Regions from separate parts of the Cytobacillus sp. FSL K6-0129 genome, predicted to be linked through region 1. Evidence: a T-box and tRNA genes for the amino acid it is inferred to sense, from the RefSeq annotation. Region 1 holds a T-box; the other regions hold tRNA genes.

Region 1 (4,624 bases):
TCTCAAGGAAATCCGTCGAACTTGCGGTTTTCATTAGAGGAATCCGTTTGGTTTCAAAAAGGACAGGAAGTATCACAATTACTTTCGATTTCACTTGATCCGAATATAACGATTCAGGATAGTGAGCAGTATGTAACGATTCAAGGTGCACTAGAACTAACAGGCGAATATCATCGTGATGAATCAACCGAGGACAGTATGAATGAACCGCCATCTACATTAAGGTTTATCCAATCTGTGGAAGAAAGGGAAGAGGGGGTATGTGAGTTTACACACTACTTTCCTGTAGATATTACGATCCCGAATAACCGTATTGAGAGATTGGATGATATTGATGTCCAAGTAGAGTCATTTGATTATATGTTTCCTGAAAGAAGTTGCATGAAACTCCATGCTAATTTGACGATATCCGGTTTGTATGGTGACCAACAGCATGTGGCATATACTGAAGATGAGAATAATGTGCTTGAACTTGATACGGTAGAACGTTCAACGGTTCAGGATCAAGAAGAAGAAGACACAGACACCAGTCGTGAAGAAGAACAAACAACAGAAATTAACTTCTCCCTACCAGAGGAGAATGAAAAAGATGAAGATGTGTTTGTTGCTGAAGCGAAGCAGGAGCCAGAAGTGGTTGAAGAAGAACCGGTATTAAATCGCTCCTTACCTATTCTTGAGCCCCAAGAAGAAGAACCCATTGATATGCCAGAGGTTTCTTTTATAGCTAATCGATATGAAGAGAAAAAGCAGGAAGCAGAAGAGATTTTTGAGGTTAAGCAAGTAGAAGAAACAAAACCAGTTCAAGAGCTTGAAGAATTGAAAGATGAGCTTGAATCCTCTTCAGAAGAAGTGAAACCACAAAAGAAAAAAGTAAAGGGCAAGAAAAGCATGAGTTTGACGGAATTTTTTGCTCGTAAAGAAGATGAAGAACAATTGACGAAGGTTAAGGTATGTATTGTCCAGCCTAATGATACGATTGATCTTATTTCAGAAAGATATGATGTGACACCACAAACATTAATGAGAGCCAATCAACTAGAATTGAATCAAGAAGTGCATGAAGGCCAAGTTTTATATATCCCTGTAGCTGTTACGAACTAGCGGATAAGGGGAGTACATTAAGAGCAGATCTCATCGGTCTGCTCGCATTTTTATCAGTGTCACTTGTTTACTTACACAGTTTAGGTAAGCGAGGAAAGTGAGTGGTCTAAGTGGCAAAGGAAAATAGATTAAAAAAATATGGTCCGATCTTAAAACACTATGCACTTGAGCCAAATTTCATCGAAAGTTTTGGTAGCGTTCAAAAGGTTTACTCTAGCAAAGGTGTTTTTTCTTTAAAAAAAATAAAAGCAAATCATGGTGCGGACTTCATTCGTTATATTCAGCAATTATACCAAATGGGTTATAACCGGATCGTCCCGATTTATCCGACGGTTGATGGTAGGTATGCCGTTTTACACAACCAAAAGCTGTATTATTTAATGCCTTGGCTAGCTAATGAGATTAAAGAAGATCAATTTGAACGGCATCAACAAATGTTTAGAGAACTTGCTCGCTTGCATGTCTTAAGTACGAAAGAAGTGGAAGTCTCCAAAGAAGAACGTGAAGAGCATTATGAAAATACGTTACTAGAATGGGAAAAGCAGAGTGAATTTTTGGATGGTTTTATTGAAACATGTGAATCTAGGGAATATTTATCTCCTTATGAATTGATGTTTACACAATATTATAATGATATCGCTCAAGCTTTAACTTTCTCAACGAAGAAATTAAAGGATTGGTACGAAAAAACGAAGGAAGAGGAAAAAGTTCGTACAGCTGTTATACATGGAAAAATTTCTACTGAACATTTCTTGTATGATGAGCGCGGATATGGCTATTTTTTGAATTTTGAAGAAGCGAAGAGAAGTTCACCTATGCATGATCTTCTTCCGTTCTTATCAAGGTCATTAAAAACCTTTCCGAAGCGTGCGGACGATGCTGTCGATTGGATTTACACTTATTTTAAGCATTATCCGTTTAGAGAAGATGAAATGCTGTTATTTCAAAGTTATTTTGCTCATCCAGGGCCTGTCATTCGCGCAGCAGAAAAATATCATAATGGTAAGTCAAAAAAGAATGAAAGAAAGCATGTAGAGCATATACAAAGGCAATTTTGGTTATTAAAAAATACGGAATATGTGGCTATGAGGATTGATGAAATTGAGCGTCAGAAAAAACAAGCACAAGAAGCAGCTGAGAAGGCGAATGCAGAACAAGAAGGAGCCCAAAATGGATAAAACCTGGGCTCCTATATTCATTTTAAGAGAATCCAAATGGTAAACAAACTCACTCAGTAAAAGCAAGTTTTATATCTTAGGGTATACCTTTCTACCCCTCCTCGAAAGTTTACATTTAGGTAGTGGATTTCTCTTTTGCATCCTCATCCCGCGCATATTCCCTCATACATAGGCAGGCTCAAAATATGAGCAATTTTTTTTACAGGTTTGTTCCCTTTTTTTATTATCATGTATATAATAAAAAAAATTGGTCATCCTTATTGACTATAGTGACTATTTTTAGGTAGTATTACTTTATATTCAAACAAATGAAAAGCTTTGATAGGGAAGAGTACATTGGCGCTTTGCTTTAAGAGAGGAAAATCAATTGCTGTGAGATTTTCTAAGCGAACCCATTGGAAGGTCGCCCTGGAGCTTCTTTCGTGAACGTAGTTCTATTATTAGCGAAAGACGGGAACGCCGTTATCCATTCGAGAGTCAATTACTAAAGTTTATGGTAATTGAAAAAAAGGTGGTACCGCGGAAGCAACTCCATTCGTCCTTTTTGTGACGAGTGGAGTTTTTTATTTTGCTTTTGTTTGATTGTTAACGATAAGCGAATGTGAGAAAGGATGAATAGGCGATGGAAGAGAATAATATCACGATGCCAACAAAATATGACCCTCAGTCTATTGAACAAGGTCGTTATGATTGGTGGTTAAAAGGAAAATATTTTGAGGCAAAAGATGATCCACAGAAAAAACCTTATACAATTGTGATACCGCCACCAAATGTAACGGGAAGGTTGCATCTTGGTCATGCATGGGATACAACGCTTCAAGATATTTTGACGAGAATGAAGCGCATGCAAGGGTATGATGTTTTGTGGTTACCTGGTATGGACCATGCAGGTATTGCTACTCAAGCAAAAGTTGAACAAAAACTGCGCGAAGAAGGAAAAAGTCGTTATGATCTTGGTCGTGAAGCGTTTGTAGAGGAAACGTGGAAATGGACGAATGAATATAAAGGACATATTAGACAACAATGGTCTAAGCTTGGTCTCGGTCTAGATTATAACCGTGAACGCTTTACACTAGACGAAGGGTTATCAGATGCTGTACAAGAAGTTTTCGTTGCTTTATACAATAAAGGTTTGATTTATAGAGGCGAGTATATTATTAACTGGGACCCTTCTACTCAAACAGCTTTATCAGATATAGAAGTGATCCATAAAGATGTTCAAGGGGCGTTCTATCATATGCGCTATCCATTAACAGATGGTAGTGGTCATATTGAAATTGCGACAACAAGACCTGAAACGATGCTAGGTGATACAGCGGTTGCCGTTCACCCTAAAGATGAGCGTTATCAACACTTGATTGGTAAAACGGTGAAACTACCTATTACTGGCAGAGAAATTCCGATTGTTGCAGATGATTATGTTGACATGGAATTTGGTTCAGGAGCAGTAAAAATTACACCAGCTCATGACCCAAATGACTTTGAAATTGGTAATCGTCATAACCTAACAAGAATTCTAGTAATGAATGAAGACGGGTCAATGAATGAGAATGCTGGCAAATATCAAGGGCTAGATCGTTTCGAATGTCGTAAACAAATCGTTAAAGATTTGCAAGAAGAAGGTATTCTTTTTGAAATCGAAGAGCATCTTCATTCTGTTGGTCATTCAGAACGTAGTGGAGCAGTTGTAGAACCTTATTTGTCTACCCAATGGTTTGTAAAAATGCAACCACTTGCGGATGCGTCTGTTGAGTTACAAAAGGGTGAAGATAAAGTCAACTTCGTTCCAGATCGTTTTGAAAATACGTATTTACGCTGGATGGAAAATATTCGTGACTGGTGTATTTCTCGTCAACTTTGGTGGGGCCATCGCATCCCAGCTTGGTATCATAAGGAAACAGGTGAAGTATATGTAGGAACAGAAGCACCGAGTGATAGTGAGAACTGGAAACAAGATGAAGATGTGCTTGATACATGGTTTTCATCAGCGTTATGGCCATTCTCTACATTAGGTTGGCCGAATGAAGAAAGTGCTGATTTTAAACGCTATTATCCGACTGATGCGTTAGTAACCGGCTATGATATCATTTTCTTCTGGGTATCTAGAATGATTTTCCAAGGTATTGAATTTACTGGTGGCCGTCCATTTAAAGATGTACTTATTCACGGATTGGTTCGTGATGCGGAAGGTCGTAAGATGAGTAAGTCACTAGGTAATGGTGTTGATCCAATGGATGTTATTGAGAAATATGGTGCAGACTCTTTGCGCTATTTCTTATCAACAGGAAGCTCACCAGGTCAGGATTTGCGTTTCAGCTTTGAAAAAGTAGAATCTACGTGGAATT
Region 2 (4,624 bases), 350 kb from region 1:
GCTAGACCGTAAGGACTGGTGGAGCGCTTAGAAGTGAGAATGCCGGTATGAGTAGCGAAAGATGGGTGAGAATCCCATCCACCGAATGCCTAAGGTTTCCTGAGGAAGGCTCGTCCGCTCAGGGTTAGTCGGGACCTAAGCCGAGGCTGAAAAGCGTAGGCGATGGACAACAGGTTGATATTCCTGTACCACCGTATTCTGTTTGAGTGATGGGGGGACGCAGGAGGATAGGGTAAGCGCACTATTGGATGTGCGTCTAAGCAGTTAGAGGGACCATGAGGCAAATCCCATGGTCATATACCTTGAGCTGTGATAGCGAGGGAAATTTAGTACCGAAGTTCTTGATTCCACACTGCCAAGAAAAGCCTCTAGCGAGGAATAAGGTGCCCGTACCGCAAACCGACACAGGTAGGCGAGGAGAGAATCCTAAGGTGAGCGAGAGAACTCTCGTTAAGGAACTCGGCAAAATGACCCCGTAACTTCGGGAGAAGGGGTGCTCATTAGGGTGTTAAAGCCTTGATGAGCCGCAGTGAATAGGCCCAGGCGACTGTTTAGCAAAAACACAGGTCTCTGCGAAGCCGCAAGGCGAAGTATAGGGGCTGACGCCTGCCCGGTGCTGGAAGGTTAAGAGGAGAGGTTAGCTCACGCGAAGCTTTGAATCGAAGCCCCAGTAAACGGCGGCCGTAACTATAACGGTCCTAAGGTAGCGAAATTCCTTGTCGGGTAAGTTCCGACCCGCACGAAAGGCGTAACGATCTGGGCACTGTCTCAACGAGAGACTCGGTGAAATTATAGTACCTGTGAAGATGCAGGTTACCCGCGACAGGACGGAAAGACCCCGTGGAGCTTTACTGTAGCCTGATATTGAATTTTGGTACAGCTTGTACAGGATAGGTAGGAGCCTTAGAAGCCGGAGCGCTAGCTTCGGTGGAGGCGTCGGTGGGATACTACCCTGGCTGTATTGAAATTCTAACCCACATCCCTTATCGGGATGGGAGACAGTGTCAGGTGGGCAGTTTGACTGGGGCGGTCGCCTCCTAAAGAGTAACGGAGGCGCCCAAAGGTTCCCTCAGAATGGTTGGAAATCATTCGTAGAGTGTAAAGGCACAAGGGAGCTTGACTGCGAGACCTACAAGTCGAGCAGGGACGAAAGTCGGGCTTAGTGATCCGGTGGTTCCGCATGGAAGGGCCATCGCTCAACGGATAAAAGCTACCCCGGGGATAACAGGCTTATCTCCCCCAAGAGTCCACATCGACGGGGAGGTTTGGCACCTCGATGTCGGCTCATCGCATCCTGGGGCTGTAGTCGGTCCCAAGGGTTGGGCTGTTCGCCCATTAAAGCGGTACGCGAGCTGGGTTCAGAACGTCGTGAGACAGTTCGGTCCCTATCCGTCGTGGGCGCAGGAAATTTGAGAGGAGCTGTCCTTAGTACGAGAGGACCGGGATGGACGCACCGCTGGTGTACCAGTTGTCTTGCCAAAGGCATCGCTGGGTAGCTATGTGCGGAAGGGATAAGTGCTGAAAGCATCTAAGCATGAAGCCCCCCTCGAGATGAGATTTCCCATAGCGCAAGCTAGTAAGATCCCTGAAAGATGATCAGGTTGATAGGTTAGAGGTGGAAGTGTGGCGACACATGCAGCTGACTAATACTAATCGATCGAGGACTTAACCAAAAACGAAAAGCGAAAGCGCCTTGCACAGGTGCGACAAGCATAAGACAGATTTGACAGGAGGTTGTTCTTTAACCTCATGACAAATTTGACTTATGACCTCGAGCACCTAGGCGCTGTAGCTGGACAATACGAAATGCGGGCGGCTCCAAGCCGCCGCAGCTAGACAGCACTACGTAAGTAGTCGCATCAGCAACGCATAGGCGATTACTCATAAATATCTTCTTCAACATTACCTAGTTTTCAGAGAATGATTTAAAATTTCTCTTGAAAATTTTATTAAAGACGTTATAATAATATATGTCTTTAAAAAGTCCGGTGGCGATAGCGAGAAGGTCACACCCGTTCCCATACCGAACACGGAAGTTAAGCTTCTAAAGCGCCGATGGTAGTTAGGGGCTGTCCCCTTGTGAGAGTAGGACGTTGCCGGGCATACATATTGGAGGATTAGCTCAGCTGGGAGAGCATCTGCCTTACAAGCAGAGGGTCGGCGGTTCGATCCCGTCATCCTCCACCATTTTTTGTGTGTATTTGCCGGCCTAGCTCAATTGGTAGAGCAACTGACTTGTAATCAGTAGGTTGGGGGTTCAAGTCCTCTGGCCGGCACCACTCGTGCTTTGTACGAGCCATTAGCTCAGTTGGTAGAGCATCTGACTTTTAATCAGAGGGTCGAAGGTTCGAGTCCTTCATGGCTCACCATTTGATCATTTTAATATGCGGGTGTGGCGGAATTGGCAGACGCACCAGACTTAGGATCTGGCGCCGCAAGGCGTGGGGGTTCGACTCCCTTCACCCGCACCATTTTTCATTTTAAATATTTGCGGAAGTAGTTCAGTGGTAGAACATCACCTTGCCAAGGTGAGGGTCGCGGGTTCGAATCCCGTCTTCCGCTCCAATATGTGCCGGGGTGGCGGAACTGGCAGACGCACAGGACTTAAAATCCTGCGGTAGGTGACTACCGTACCGGTTCGATTCCGGTCCTCGGCACCATTCTTTTTAAAATTAAGCGCCCGTAGCTCAATTGGATAGAGCGTTTGACTACGGATCAAAAGGTTAGGGGTTCGACTCCTCTCGGGCGCGTTTTGTATCGGGAAGTAGCTCAGCTTGGTAGAGCACTTGGTTTGGGACCAAGGGGTCGCAGGTTCGAATCCTGTCTTCCCGACCACTAGATATACATATATATTTTTAGGGGCCTTAGCTCAGCTGGGAGAGCGCCTGCTTTGCACGCAGGAGGTCAGCGGTTCGATCCCGCTAGGCTCCACCAATTAATTTTATACAAAATATTCTATGGCGGTGTAGCTCAGCTGGCTAGAGCGTACGGTTCATACCCGTGAGGTCGGGGGTTCGATCCCCTCCGCCGCTACCATAGATAGAATGATGGACCTTTAGCTCAGCTGGTTAGAGCAGACGGCTCATAACCGTCCGGTCGTAGGTTCGAGTCCTACAAGGTCCACCATTATTCGGAGGAATACCCAAGTCTGGCTGAAGGGATCGGTCTTGAAAACCGACAGGGGTGTTAAAGCCCGCGGGGGTTCGAATCCCTCTTCCTCCGCCATTCATATTATTATCGCGGGGTGGAGCAGTCCGGTAGCTCGTCGGGCTCATAACCCGAAGGTCGCAGGTTCAAATCCTGCCCCCGCAATCTGGTCCGGTAGTTCAGTTGGTTAGAATGCCTGCCTGTCACGCAGGAGGTCGCGGGTTCGAGTCCCGTCCGGACCGCCATTTACATATTTATTATTTTGGCTCAGTAGCTCAGTCGGTAGAGCAAAGGACTGAAAATCCTTGTGTCGGCGGTTCGATTCCGTCCTGAGCCATCTTTTATGGCGGTTGTGGCGAAGTGGTTAACGCATCGGATTGTGGTTCCGACATTCGTGGGTTCGATTCCCATCAGCCGCCCCATTGCGGGTGTAGTTTAGTGGTAAAACCTCAGCCTTCCAAGCTGATGATGAGGGTTCGATTCCCTTCACCCGCTTAAATAGGGGCCTATAGCTCAGCTGGTTAGAGCGCACGCCTGATAAGCGTGAGGTCGATGGTTCGAGTCCATTTAGGCCCACCATTTATATTATTCCGCAGTAGCTCAGTGGTAGAGCATTCGGCTGTTAACCGAACGGTCGTAGGTTCGAATCCTACCTGCGGAGCCATATGGAGAAGTACTCAAGTGGCTGAAGAGGCGCCCCTGCTAAGGGTGTAGGTCGGGCAACCGGCGCGAGGGTTCAAATCCCTCCTTCTCCGCCAGTTGGCCCCTTGGTCAAGCGGTTAAGACACCGCCCTTTCACGGCGGTAACACGGGTTCGAATCCCGTAGGGGTCATAAAAAAGAAGCTGTCAACATAAGTTGACAGCTTCTTTTTTATGTGGCTAACACTTTTTGGATGTTATATTATCTGTCATTAGATGTCAAAATAATTCGAAAAATAACAAGGGATTTTTATACTTAAGACGAATTATTTAAGAAAGAGTAATGTAATACAAGGAGTGGAATGAATTAAGATGAATACAACTGCATACCCCACTGAATTCGAAATGCACTTGTTTCATGAAGGAAGCTTATTTAAGGCATACGAACTGTTTGGATCACACCGTCATAAAGAAGGAGATAATTGGGTTACTTCCTTTACTATCTATGCTCCACATGCCACCTCAATATCATTAGTTGGTTCTTTTAATCATTGGAATGGCGAAGGTTTTTCATTAGATAAAGTAAATAAAGAGGGGATATGGAGAATTCAGCTAGATGGAGATTTAACAGGAGAACTTTATAAATATGCAATTAAGAACAAGGATGAACAAACTTTTTTAAAGGCTGATCCTTTTGCTTTTTGTTCAGAATTACGGCCTAGTACTGCTTCGATTGTTTATTCCTTAGAAGGTTACAAATGGAAGGACCAAGGCTGGCAAAAGGAAAAACAACAAAGGAAAGCATTTTCAGAACCTATGATGATATATGAGATGCAC
Region 3 (4,624 bases), 2.8 Mb from region 1:
TATCATTATACGCATATCAGGTTTTTCAAGTATGCGTTTTTTTTATAATACCCTGCTATCAAATGTTATTAATTGTATAATCAAGTTGAGGTGATATCCCATGAAAAATATGGATTATCGTCAATGAAAATATACTCGGAATTATCAAGTTGTAAACAATAGGTGCTTTAGGTGTGAAACAGAGCTAACTTATTCGAACCCAACCATTAAGATTGGAAGCCAAATTGTCATAAATGCAAAGGTACTTACCTGTCCTATTTGTTTTAAAAATGATAACGGGGGAATTCTACGATGAAATTTAAAGATTTTCTTATGAAGGAGTATCAGATTGGTGAAAAGTCTGCTCGTGACTATGAAGGCCGTTTAAATGGATTAATCAATAAAGGCATCTATAAGGGTGAGAGTCAAATTACTAACATTATGAGAGAAACTATTGAAAAAGAATTTTCAAAGTCTGAAGCACATTACCTCCTTACCATAGAACGCTACATAGCATTCCAAGAAAGAATTCTTAAAAAAAGAGAAAAATTAATAATTAGTTACTCATTGATGCGCTTAGGGACCATTTTGTGTAAAACATAGATGCAACTTACATCTAAATAAATCAATGTCATCAAGGGATTTCTATGTGTAAAATTTGTGTAAAAAGAAATCAATTCTTATCGTTTTCTATCGTGTTCTCAAAAAAGAGAAAAGCTCACAAACCTTGATAAATCAACATTTGTGAGCTTTTAACGTTTTTTAAAATGGACGTATTTGAACGTCAGAATACCGGTGGTCGGGGTCGAACCGACACTCCTTACGGAACACGATTTTGAGTCGTGCGCGTCTGCCAATTCCGCCACACCGGCAAATATTCTTTTATTTAATTATGGTGCCGAGGACCGGAATCGAACCGGTACGGTAGTCACCTACCGCAGGATTTTAAGTCCTGTGCGTCTGCCAGTTCCGCCACCCCGGCATGAGGTGTATAAAAATGAGTGAATATGTATTGGAGGCGGCAACCGGATTTGAACCGGTGGTGAAGGTTTTGCAGACCTCTGCCTTACCACTTGGCTATGCCGCCATCAATATAAATAACTACTTGGAGCGGAAGACGGGATTCGAACCCGCGACCCTCACCTTGGCAAGGTGATGTTCTACCACTGAACTACTTCCGCAGATCTGGCTGGGCTAGCAGGGTTCGAACCTGCGAATGACGGAATCAAAATCCGTTGCCTTACCACTTGGCTATAGCCCATTTGTATATTCTATGCATGAAAGCAAAAAATGTGAATTTAAAATAATGGGGCGGCTGATGGGAATCGAACCCACGAATGTCGGAACCACAATCCGATGCGTTAACCACTTCGCCACAACCGCCATAATTGGCAGGGGTAGTAGGAATCGAACCCACATCAAAGGTTTTGGAGACCTTCGTTTTACCATTAAACTATACCCCTAGATGGTGGAGGGGGGCAGATTCGAACTGCCGAACCCGAAGGAGCGGATTTACAGTCCGCCGCGTTTAGCCACTTCGCTACCCCTCCATAAAAAACAATGCCGGCCAGAGGACTTGAACCCCCAACCTACTGATTACAAGTCAGTTGCTCTACCAATTGAGCTAGGCCGGCAAATGGTGGCTCAGGACGGAATCGAACCGCCGACACAAGGATTTTCAGTCCTTTGCTCTACCGACTGAGCTACTGAGCCAAAACTTATACGTTTTACAATATGTTTTAAATTAATTTGTGTGAATTTATGTAGTGGCGGTCCGGACGGGACTCGAACCCGCGACCTCCTGCGTGACAGGCAGGCATTCTAACCAACTGAACTACCGGACCAAATTGCGGGGGCAGGATTTGAACCTGCGACCTTCGGGTTATGAGCCCGACGAGCTACCGGACTGCTCCACCCCGCGATAATATGAATGGTGGAGGATGACGGGATCGAACCGCCGACCCTCTGCTTGTAAGGCAGATGCTCTCCCAGCTGAGCTAATCCTCCAAAATGGTGACCCCTACGGGATTCGAACCCGTGTTACCGCCGTGAAAGGGCGGTGTCTTAACCGCTTGACCAAGGGGCCAATTTATATGTTTAATGGCGGAGAGCAAGGGATTTGAACCCTTGAGACGGCTATAAACCGCCTACACGATTTCCAATCGTGCTCCTTCGGCCAGCTCGGACAGCTCTCCATTGGCTCCGCAGGTAGGATTCGAACCTACGACCGTTCGGTTAACAGCCGAATGCTCTACCACTGAGCTACTGCGGAATAATTTAATAGTATGTATGCCCGGCAACTTCCTACTCTCACAAGGGGACAGCCCCTAACTACCATCGGCGCTTTAGAAGCTTAACTTCCGTGTTCGGTATGGGAACGGGTGTGACCTTCTCGCTATCGCCACCGGACTTTTTAAAGACATATATTATTATAACGTCTTTAATAAAATTTTCAAGAGAAATTTTAAATCATTCTCTGAAAACTAGGTAATGTTGAAGAAGATTGTTTTGAGTAATCGCCTGAATGCGTGCTGACGCGACTACTTACGTAGTGCTGTCTAGCTGCGGCGGCTTGAAGCCGCCCGCATTTCGTATTGTCCAGCTACAGCGCCTAGATAGGCGCTTTCGCTTTTCGTTTTTGGTTAAGTCCTCGATCGATTAGTATTAGTCAGCTGCATGTGTCGCCACACTTCCACCTCTAACCTATCAACCTGATCATCTTTCAGGGATCTTACTAGCTTGCGCTATGGGAAATCTCATCTCGAGGGGGGCTTCATGCTTAGATGCTTTCAGCACTTATCCCTTCCGCACATAGCTACCCAGCGATGCCTTTGGCAAGACAACTGGTACACCAGCGGTGCGTCCATCCCGGTCCTCTCGTACTAAGGACAGCTCCTCTCAAATTTCCTGCGCCCACGACGGATAGGGACCGAACTGTCTCACGACGTTCTGAACCCAGCTCGCGTACCGCTTTAATGGGCGAACAGCCCAACCCTTGGGACCGACTACAGCCCCAGGATGCGATGAGCCGACATCGAGGTGCCAAACCTCCCCGTCGATGTGGACTCTTGGGGGAGATAAGCCTGTTATCCCCGGGGTAGCTTTTATCCGTTGAGCGATGGCCCTTCCATGCGGAACCACCGGATCACTAAGCCCGACTTTCGTCCCTGCTCGACTTGTAGGTCTCGCAGTCAAGCTCCCTTGTGCCTTTACACTCTACGAATGATTTCCAACCATTCTGAGGGAACCTTTGGGCGCCTCCGTTACTCTTTAGGAGGCGACCGCCCCAGTCAAACTGCCCACCTGACACTGTCTCCCATCCCGATAAGGGATGTGGGTTAGAATTTCAATACAGCCAGGGTAGTATCCCACCGACGCCTCCACCGAAGCTAGCGCTCCGGCTTCTAAGGCTCCTACCTATCCTGTACAAGCTGTACCAAAATTCAATATCAGGCTACAGTAAAGCTCCACGGGGTCTTTCCGTCCTGTCGCGGGTAACCTGCATCTTCACAGGTACTATAATTTCACCGAGTCTCTCGTTGAGACAGTGCCCAGATCGTTACGCCTTTCGTGCGGGTCGGAACTTACCCGACAAGGAATTTCGCTACCTTAGGACCGTTATAGTTACGGCCGCCGTTTACTGGGGCTTCGATTCAAAGCTTCGCGTGAGCTAACCTCTCCTCTTAACCTTCCAGCACCGGGCAGGCGTCAGCCCCTATACTTCGCCTTGCGGCTTCGCAGAGACCTGTGTTTTTGCTAAACAGTCGCCTGGGCCTATTCACTGCGGCTCATCAAGGCTTTAACACCCTAATGAGCACCCCTTCTCCCGAAGTTACGGGGTCATTTTGCCGAGTTCCTTAACGAGAGTTCTCTCGCTCACCTTAGGATTCTCTCCTCGCCTACCTGTGTCGGTTTGCGGTACGGGCACCTTATTCCTCGCTAGAGGCTTTTCTTGGCAGTGTGGAATCAAGAACTTCGGTACTAAATTTCCCTCGCTATCACAGCTCAAGGTATATGACCATGGGATTTGCCTCATGGTCCCTCTAACTGCTTAGACGCACATCCAATAGTGCGCTTACCCTATCCTCCTGCGTCCCCCCATCACTCAAACAGAATACGGTGGTACAGGAATATCAACCTGTTGTCCATCGCCTACGCTTTTCAGCCTCGGCTTAGGTCCCGACTAACCCTGAGCGGACGAGCCTTCCTCAGGAAACCTTAGGCATTCGGTGGATGGGATTCTCACCCATCTTTCGCTACTCATACCGGCATTCTCACTTCTAAGCGCTCCACCAGTCCTTACGGTCTAGCTTCAACGCCCTTAGAACGCTCTCCTACCACTGAACATCAACGATGTTCAATCCACAGCTTCGGTGATACGTTTAGCCCCGGTACATTTTCGGCGCGGAGTCACTCGACCAGTGAGCTATTACGCACTCTTTAAATGGTGGCTGCTTCTAAGCCAACATCCTGGTTGTCTAAGCAACTCCACATCCTTTTCCACTTAACGTATACTTTGGGACCTTAGCTGGTGGTCTGGGCTGTTTCCCTCTTGACTACGGATCTTATCACTCGCAGTCTGACTCCCATGGATAAATCTTTGGCATTCGGAGTTTGTCTGAATTCGGTAACCCGATGAGGGCCC
Region 4 (4,624 bases), 550 kb from region 1:
TGTGCATACTTCTTGCGGTGACATGTGACTGAATATGATAGATAGCATCTTTTTCAAATGTATAGGATGCAACGTACTTGCCATCATTCTCGTGTTCTGCTTCTATTAATTCACCATTATCCTTTTTCCCATCTTCCCACAATTCAAATTTTACTTCATCTGCATCTTCCACAGACTCGTCTCCCTGAGTAACAGTAACTTCCAAGCGTACTTCTTCGTTCCTTTTAATCTGACTTGGTATCGAGATACTGGCATCGATTGCAGCAGGAACTGATCCTTCCCCACCACTAGAGTTTGCATCATTCTCTGCATTTCCACAAGCAGCAAGAAAAATAATCATAATTACAGAAAAGGTTGATATCCACTTCTTCATAAAAAGCCCCTCTTTCTTAAACATCTAATCTTTCTCATCTATATTACTAATAATATGTGTTAGAAAAGTGAAATAATTTGTTAATGAGAGAAATATGTAAAATAAAGAAAATATAGGTATAAAAAAAGATTTATTTGGAGAAACTTCTATTACAAGTGTAAATCCCCCTTTTTAGCTTCCATTCATGGAAGCTTTTTTTTTGTACTTATCTACAAAGCTTTCAACTAGATGCCTAGAAGCTTAATTTAAAATTAATCATACAAAAAAAGCTCATAAACCTTATAGAAGATTTAAGAGCTTTGACGCGCCTTAGAGGATTCGAACCTCTGACCCACAGCTTAGAAGGCTGTTGCTCTATCCAGCTGAGCTAAAGGCGCAAACTAAAATATGTATGGCTCCGCAGGTAGGATTCGAACCTACGACCGTTCGGTTAACAGCCGAATGCTCTACCACTGAGCTACTGCGGAATAATATAAATGGTGGGCCTAAATGGACTCGAACCATCGACCTCACGCTTATCAGGCGTGCGCTCTAACCAGCTGAGCTATAGGCCCCTATTTAAGCGGGTGAAGGGAATCGAACCCTCATCATCAGCTTGGAAGGCTGAGGTTTTACCACTAAACTACACCCGCATTTAAGAACTTCAACATACCGGTGGTCGGGGTCGAACCGACACTCCCGAAGGAACACGATTTTGAGTCGTGCGCGTCTGCCAATTCCGCCACACCGGCATAAAGGCAACACCCGGATTTGAACCGGGGATAAAGGTTTTGCAGACCTCTGCCTTACCACTTGGCTATGCTGCCATAACTGGGCTAGTAGGGTTCGAACCTACGAATGACGGAATCAAAATCCGTTGCCTTACCACTTGGCTATAGCCCAATAAAATGTTTAAAAATGGGGCGGCTGATGGGAATCGAACCCACGAATGTCGGAACCACAATCCGATGCGTTAACCACTTCGCCACAACCGCCATAATTGGCAGGGGTAGTAGGAATCGAACCCACATCAAAGGTTTTGGAGACCTTCGTTTTACCATTAAACTATACCCCTAGATGGTGGAGGGGGGCAGATTCGAACTGCCGAACCCGAAGGAGCGGATTTACAGTCCGCCGCGTTTAGCCACTTCGCTACCCCTCCAAAAAAGACTAAATGGTGGCTCAGGACGGAATCGAACCGCCGACACAAGGATTTTCAGTCCTTTGCTCTACCGACTGAGCTACTGAGCCAAAATAATAAATATGTAAATGGCGGTCCGGACGGGACTCGAACCCGCGACCTCCTGCGTGACAGGCAGGCATTCTAACCAACTGAACTACCGGACCAGATTGCGGGGGCAGGATTTGAACCTGCGACCTTCGGGTTATGAGCCCGACGAGCTACCGGACTGCTCCACCCCGCGATAATAAATATTAATGGCGGAGGAAGAGGGATTCGAACCCCCGCGGGCTTTAACACCCCTGTCGGTTTTCAAGACCGATCCCTTCAGCCAGACTTGGGTATTCCTCCATTAATAAAAAAGCAATAGCGGCGGAGGGGATCGAACCCCCGACCTCACGGGTATGAACCGTACGCTCTAGCCAGCTGAGCTACACCGCCATAGAATATTTTGTATAAAATTAATTGGTGGAGCCTAGCGGGATCGAACCGCTGACCTCCTGCGTGCAAAGCAGGCGCTCTCCCAGCTGAGCTAAGGCCCCTAAAAATATATATGTATATCTAGTGGTCGGGAAGACAGGATTCGAACCTGCGACCCCTTGGTCCCAAACCAAGTGCTCTACCAAGCTGAGCTACTTCCCGATACAAAACGCGCCCGAGAGGAGTCGAACCCCTAACCTTTTGATCCGTAGTCAAACGCTCTATCCAATTGAGCTACGGGCGCATATGGAGCGGAAGACGGGATTCGAACCCGCGACCCTCACCTTGGCAAGGTGATGTTCTACCACTGAACTACTTCCGCAAATATTCATTATAAAATACTAATGCGGGTGAAGGGAGTCGAACCCCCACGCCTTGCGGCGCCAGATCCTAAGTCTGGTGCGTCTGCCAATTCCGCCACACCCGCAAATATAAATGGTGAGCCATGAAGGACTCGAACCTTCGACCCTCTGATTAAAAGTCAGATGCTCTACCAACTGAGCTAATGGCTCGTACAAAGGACGAGTGGTGCCGGCCAGAGGACTTGAACCCCCAACCTACTGATTACAAGTCAGTTGCTCTACCAATTGAGCTAGGCCGGCAAATAAACACAAAAATGGTGGAGGATGACGGGATCGAACCGCCGACCCTCTGCTTGTAAGGCAGATGCTCTCCCAGCTGAGCTAATCCTCCAAAATGGTGACCCCTACGGGATTCGAACCCGTGTTACCGCCGTGAAAGGGCGGTGTCTTAACCGCTTGACCAAGGGGCCAAAAAATAACCCCAAAAATTGGGGTAGTTTGCCCGGCAGCGTCCTACTCTCACAAGGGGACAGCCCCTAACTACCATCGGCGCTGAGAAGCTTAACTTCCGTGTTCGGTATGGGAACGGGTGTGACCTTCTCGCTATCGCCACCGGACTATGAAATTGTAAGGGAATCGTTCCCTCAAAACTAGGTAATGTTGAAGAAGATATTTATGAGTAATCGCCTATGCGTTGCTGATGCGACTACTTACGTAGTGCTGTCTAGCTGCGGCGGCTTGGAGCCGCCCGCATTTCGTATTGTCCAGCTACAGCGCCTAGGTGCTCGAGGTCATAAGTCAAATTTGTCATGAGGTTAAAGAACAACCTCCTGTCAAATCTGTCTTATGCTTGTCGCACCTGTGCAAGGCGCTTTCGCTTTTCGTTTTTGGTTAAGTCCTCGATCGATTAGTATTAGTCAGCTGCATGTGTCGCCACACTTCCACCTCTAACCTATCAACCTGATCATCTTTCAGGGATCTTACTAGCTTGCGCTATGGGAAATCTCATCTCGAGGGGGGCTTCATGCTTAGATGCTTTCAGCACTTATCCCTTCCGCACATAGCTACCCAGCGATGCCTTTGGCAAGACAACTGGTACACCAGCGGTGCGTCCATCCCGGTCCTCTCGTACTAAGGACAGCTCCTCTCAAATTTCCTGCGCCCACGACGGATAGGGACCGAACTGTCTCACGACGTTCTGAACCCAGCTCGCGTACCGCTTTAATGGGCGAACAGCCCAACCCTTGGGACCGACTACAGCCCCAGGATGCGATGAGCCGACATCGAGGTGCCAAACCTCCCCGTCGATGTGGACTCTTGGGGGAGATAAGCCTGTTATCCCCGGGGTAGCTTTTATCCGTTGAGCGATGGCCCTTCCATGCGGAACCACCGGATCACTAAGCCCGACTTTCGTCCCTGCTCGACTTGTAGGTCTCGCAGTCAAGCTCCCTTGTGCCTTTACACTCTACGAATGATTTCCAACCATTCTGAGGGAACCTTTGGGCGCCTCCGTTACTCTTTAGGAGGCGACCGCCCCAGTCAAACTGCCCACCTGACACTGTCTCCCATCCCGATAAGGGATGTGGGTTAGAATTTCAATACAGCCAGGGTAGTATCCCACCGACGCCTCCACCGAAGCTAGCGCTCCGGCTTCTAAGGCTCCTACCTATCCTGTACAAGCTGTACCAAAATTCAATATCAGGCTACAGTAAAGCTCCACGGGGTCTTTCCGTCCTGTCGCGGGTAACCTGCATCTTCACAGGTACTATAATTTCACCGAGTCTCTCGTTGAGACAGTGCCCAGATCGTTACGCCTTTCGTGCGGGTCGGAACTTACCCGACAAGGAATTTCGCTACCTTAGGACCGTTATAGTTACGGCCGCCGTTTACTGGGGCTTCGATTCAAAGCTTCGCGTGAGCTAACCTCTCCTCTTAACCTTCCAGCACCGGGCAGGCGTCAGCCCCTATACTTCGCCTTGCGGCTTCGCAGAGACCTGTGTTTTTGCTAAACAGTCGCCTGGGCCTATTCACTGCGGCTCATCAAGGCTTTAACACCCTAATGAGCACCCCTTCTCCCGAAGTTACGGGGTCATTTTGCCGAGTTCCTTAACGAGAGTTCTCTCGCTCACCTTAGGATTCTCTCCTCGCCTACCTGTGTCGGTTTGCGGTACGGGCACCTTATTCCTCGCTAGAGGCTTTTCTTGGCAGTGTGGAATCAAGAACTTCGGTACTAAATTTCCCTCGCTATCACAGCTCAAGGTATATGACCATGGGATTTGCCTCATGGTCCCTCTAACTGCTTAGACGCAC

What was found. The T-box of region 1 lies ahead of MHI57_RS08340 (valine--tRNA ligase). A T-box ahead of a tRNA ligase gene usually reads a tRNA of that ligase, here a tRNA-Val.
Region 2: it encodes a tRNA-Val, which carries the amino acid that the T-box ahead of MHI57_RS08340 (valine--tRNA ligase) is inferred to sense. The anticodon was not compared.
Region 3: it encodes a tRNA-Val, which carries the amino acid that the T-box ahead of MHI57_RS08340 (valine--tRNA ligase) is inferred to sense. The anticodon was not compared.
Region 4: it encodes a tRNA-Val, which carries the amino acid that the T-box ahead of MHI57_RS08340 (valine--tRNA ligase) is inferred to sense. The anticodon was not compared.

What each region holds. Positions count from the first base shown of each region.
Region 1 is NZ_JBBOXM010000001.1:1,688,255-1,692,878, reverse strand. It holds gene spoVID (stage VI sporulation protein D) at 1-1,101, shown strand, start outside; gene ysxE (spore coat protein YsxE) at 1,212-2,279, shown strand; T-box leader at 2,589-2,825, shown strand; gene MHI57_RS08340 (valine--tRNA ligase) at 2,902-4,624, shown strand, end outside.
Region 2 is NZ_JBBOXM010000001.1:2,035,752-2,040,375, reverse strand. It holds rRNA gene MHI57_RS10115 (23S ribosomal RNA) at 1-1,673, shown strand, start outside; rRNA gene rrf (5S ribosomal RNA) at 1,985-2,102, shown strand; tRNA gene MHI57_RS10105 (tRNA-Val) at 2,112-2,187, shown strand; tRNA gene MHI57_RS10100 (tRNA-Thr) at 2,204-2,279, shown strand; tRNA gene MHI57_RS10095 (tRNA-Lys) at 2,294-2,369, shown strand; tRNA gene MHI57_RS10090 (tRNA-Leu) at 2,387-2,471, shown strand; tRNA gene MHI57_RS10085 (tRNA-Gly) at 2,491-2,565, shown strand; tRNA gene MHI57_RS10080 (tRNA-Leu) at 2,572-2,660, shown strand; tRNA gene MHI57_RS10075 (tRNA-Arg) at 2,677-2,750, shown strand; tRNA gene MHI57_RS10070 (tRNA-Pro) at 2,759-2,835, shown strand; tRNA gene MHI57_RS10065 (tRNA-Ala) at 2,859-2,934, shown strand; tRNA gene MHI57_RS10060 (tRNA-Met) at 2,960-3,036, shown strand; tRNA gene MHI57_RS10055 (tRNA-Ile) at 3,050-3,126, shown strand; tRNA gene MHI57_RS10050 (tRNA-Ser) at 3,133-3,225, shown strand; tRNA gene MHI57_RS10045 (tRNA-Met) at 3,239-3,312, shown strand; tRNA gene MHI57_RS10040 (tRNA-Asp) at 3,316-3,392, shown strand; tRNA gene MHI57_RS10035 (tRNA-Phe) at 3,412-3,484, shown strand; tRNA gene MHI57_RS10030 (tRNA-His) at 3,494-3,569, shown strand; tRNA gene MHI57_RS10025 (tRNA-Gly) at 3,572-3,642, shown strand; tRNA gene MHI57_RS10020 (tRNA-Ile) at 3,650-3,726, shown strand; tRNA gene MHI57_RS10015 (tRNA-Asn) at 3,737-3,811, shown strand; tRNA gene MHI57_RS10010 (tRNA-Ser) at 3,815-3,905, shown strand; tRNA gene MHI57_RS10005 (tRNA-Glu) at 3,909-3,980, shown strand; gene glgB (1,4-alpha-glucan branching enzyme) at 4,160-4,624, shown strand, end outside.
Region 3 is NZ_JBBOXM010000001.1:4,471,345-4,475,968, reverse strand. It holds gene MHI57_RS22815 (hypothetical protein) at 292-582, shown strand; tRNA gene MHI57_RS22810 (tRNA-Leu) at 770-851, opposite strand; tRNA gene MHI57_RS22805 (tRNA-Leu) at 873-961, opposite strand; tRNA gene MHI57_RS22800 (tRNA-Cys) at 993-1,066, opposite strand; tRNA gene MHI57_RS22795 (tRNA-Gly) at 1,086-1,160, opposite strand; tRNA gene MHI57_RS22790 (tRNA-Gln) at 1,166-1,240, opposite strand; tRNA gene MHI57_RS22785 (tRNA-His) at 1,287-1,362, opposite strand; tRNA gene MHI57_RS22780 (tRNA-Trp) at 1,369-1,442, opposite strand; tRNA gene MHI57_RS22775 (tRNA-Tyr) at 1,446-1,529, opposite strand; tRNA gene MHI57_RS22770 (tRNA-Thr) at 1,541-1,613, opposite strand; tRNA gene MHI57_RS22765 (tRNA-Phe) at 1,617-1,692, opposite strand; tRNA gene MHI57_RS22760 (tRNA-Asp) at 1,747-1,823, opposite strand; tRNA gene MHI57_RS22755 (tRNA-Met) at 1,827-1,900, opposite strand; tRNA gene MHI57_RS22750 (tRNA-Val) at 1,911-1,986, opposite strand; tRNA gene MHI57_RS22745 (tRNA-Glu) at 1,991-2,065, opposite strand; tRNA gene MHI57_RS22740 (tRNA-Ser) at 2,081-2,174, opposite strand; tRNA gene MHI57_RS22735 (tRNA-Asn) at 2,177-2,251, opposite strand; rRNA gene rrf (5S ribosomal RNA) at 2,271-2,388, opposite strand; rRNA gene MHI57_RS22725 (23S ribosomal RNA) at 2,618-4,624, opposite strand, start outside.
Region 4 is NZ_JBBOXM010000001.1:2,242,427-2,247,050, forward strand. It holds gene MHI57_RS11175 (FixH family protein) at 1-373, opposite strand, end outside; tRNA gene MHI57_RS11180 (tRNA-Arg) at 677-750, opposite strand; tRNA gene MHI57_RS11185 (tRNA-Asn) at 766-840, opposite strand; tRNA gene MHI57_RS11190 (tRNA-Ile) at 851-927, opposite strand; tRNA gene MHI57_RS11195 (tRNA-Gly) at 935-1,005, opposite strand; tRNA gene MHI57_RS11200 (tRNA-Leu) at 1,023-1,104, opposite strand; tRNA gene MHI57_RS11205 (tRNA-Cys) at 1,109-1,179, opposite strand; tRNA gene MHI57_RS11210 (tRNA-Gln) at 1,184-1,255, opposite strand; tRNA gene MHI57_RS11215 (tRNA-His) at 1,272-1,347, opposite strand; tRNA gene MHI57_RS11220 (tRNA-Trp) at 1,354-1,427, opposite strand; tRNA gene MHI57_RS11225 (tRNA-Tyr) at 1,431-1,514, opposite strand; tRNA gene MHI57_RS11230 (tRNA-Phe) at 1,528-1,603, opposite strand; tRNA gene MHI57_RS11235 (tRNA-Asp) at 1,623-1,699, opposite strand; tRNA gene MHI57_RS11240 (tRNA-Met) at 1,703-1,776, opposite strand; tRNA gene MHI57_RS11245 (tRNA-Ser) at 1,791-1,883, opposite strand; tRNA gene MHI57_RS11250 (tRNA-Met) at 1,900-1,973, opposite strand; tRNA gene MHI57_RS11255 (tRNA-Ala) at 1,999-2,074, opposite strand; tRNA gene MHI57_RS11260 (tRNA-Pro) at 2,098-2,174, opposite strand; tRNA gene MHI57_RS11265 (tRNA-Arg) at 2,183-2,256, opposite strand; tRNA gene MHI57_RS11270 (tRNA-Gly) at 2,260-2,334, opposite strand; tRNA gene MHI57_RS11275 (tRNA-Leu) at 2,358-2,439, opposite strand; tRNA gene MHI57_RS11280 (tRNA-Lys) at 2,449-2,524, opposite strand; tRNA gene MHI57_RS11285 (tRNA-Thr) at 2,539-2,614, opposite strand; tRNA gene MHI57_RS11290 (tRNA-Val) at 2,630-2,705, opposite strand; tRNA gene MHI57_RS11295 (tRNA-Glu) at 2,710-2,784, opposite strand; rRNA gene rrf (5S ribosomal RNA) at 2,815-2,931, opposite strand; rRNA gene MHI57_RS11305 (23S ribosomal RNA) at 3,202-4,624, opposite strand, start outside.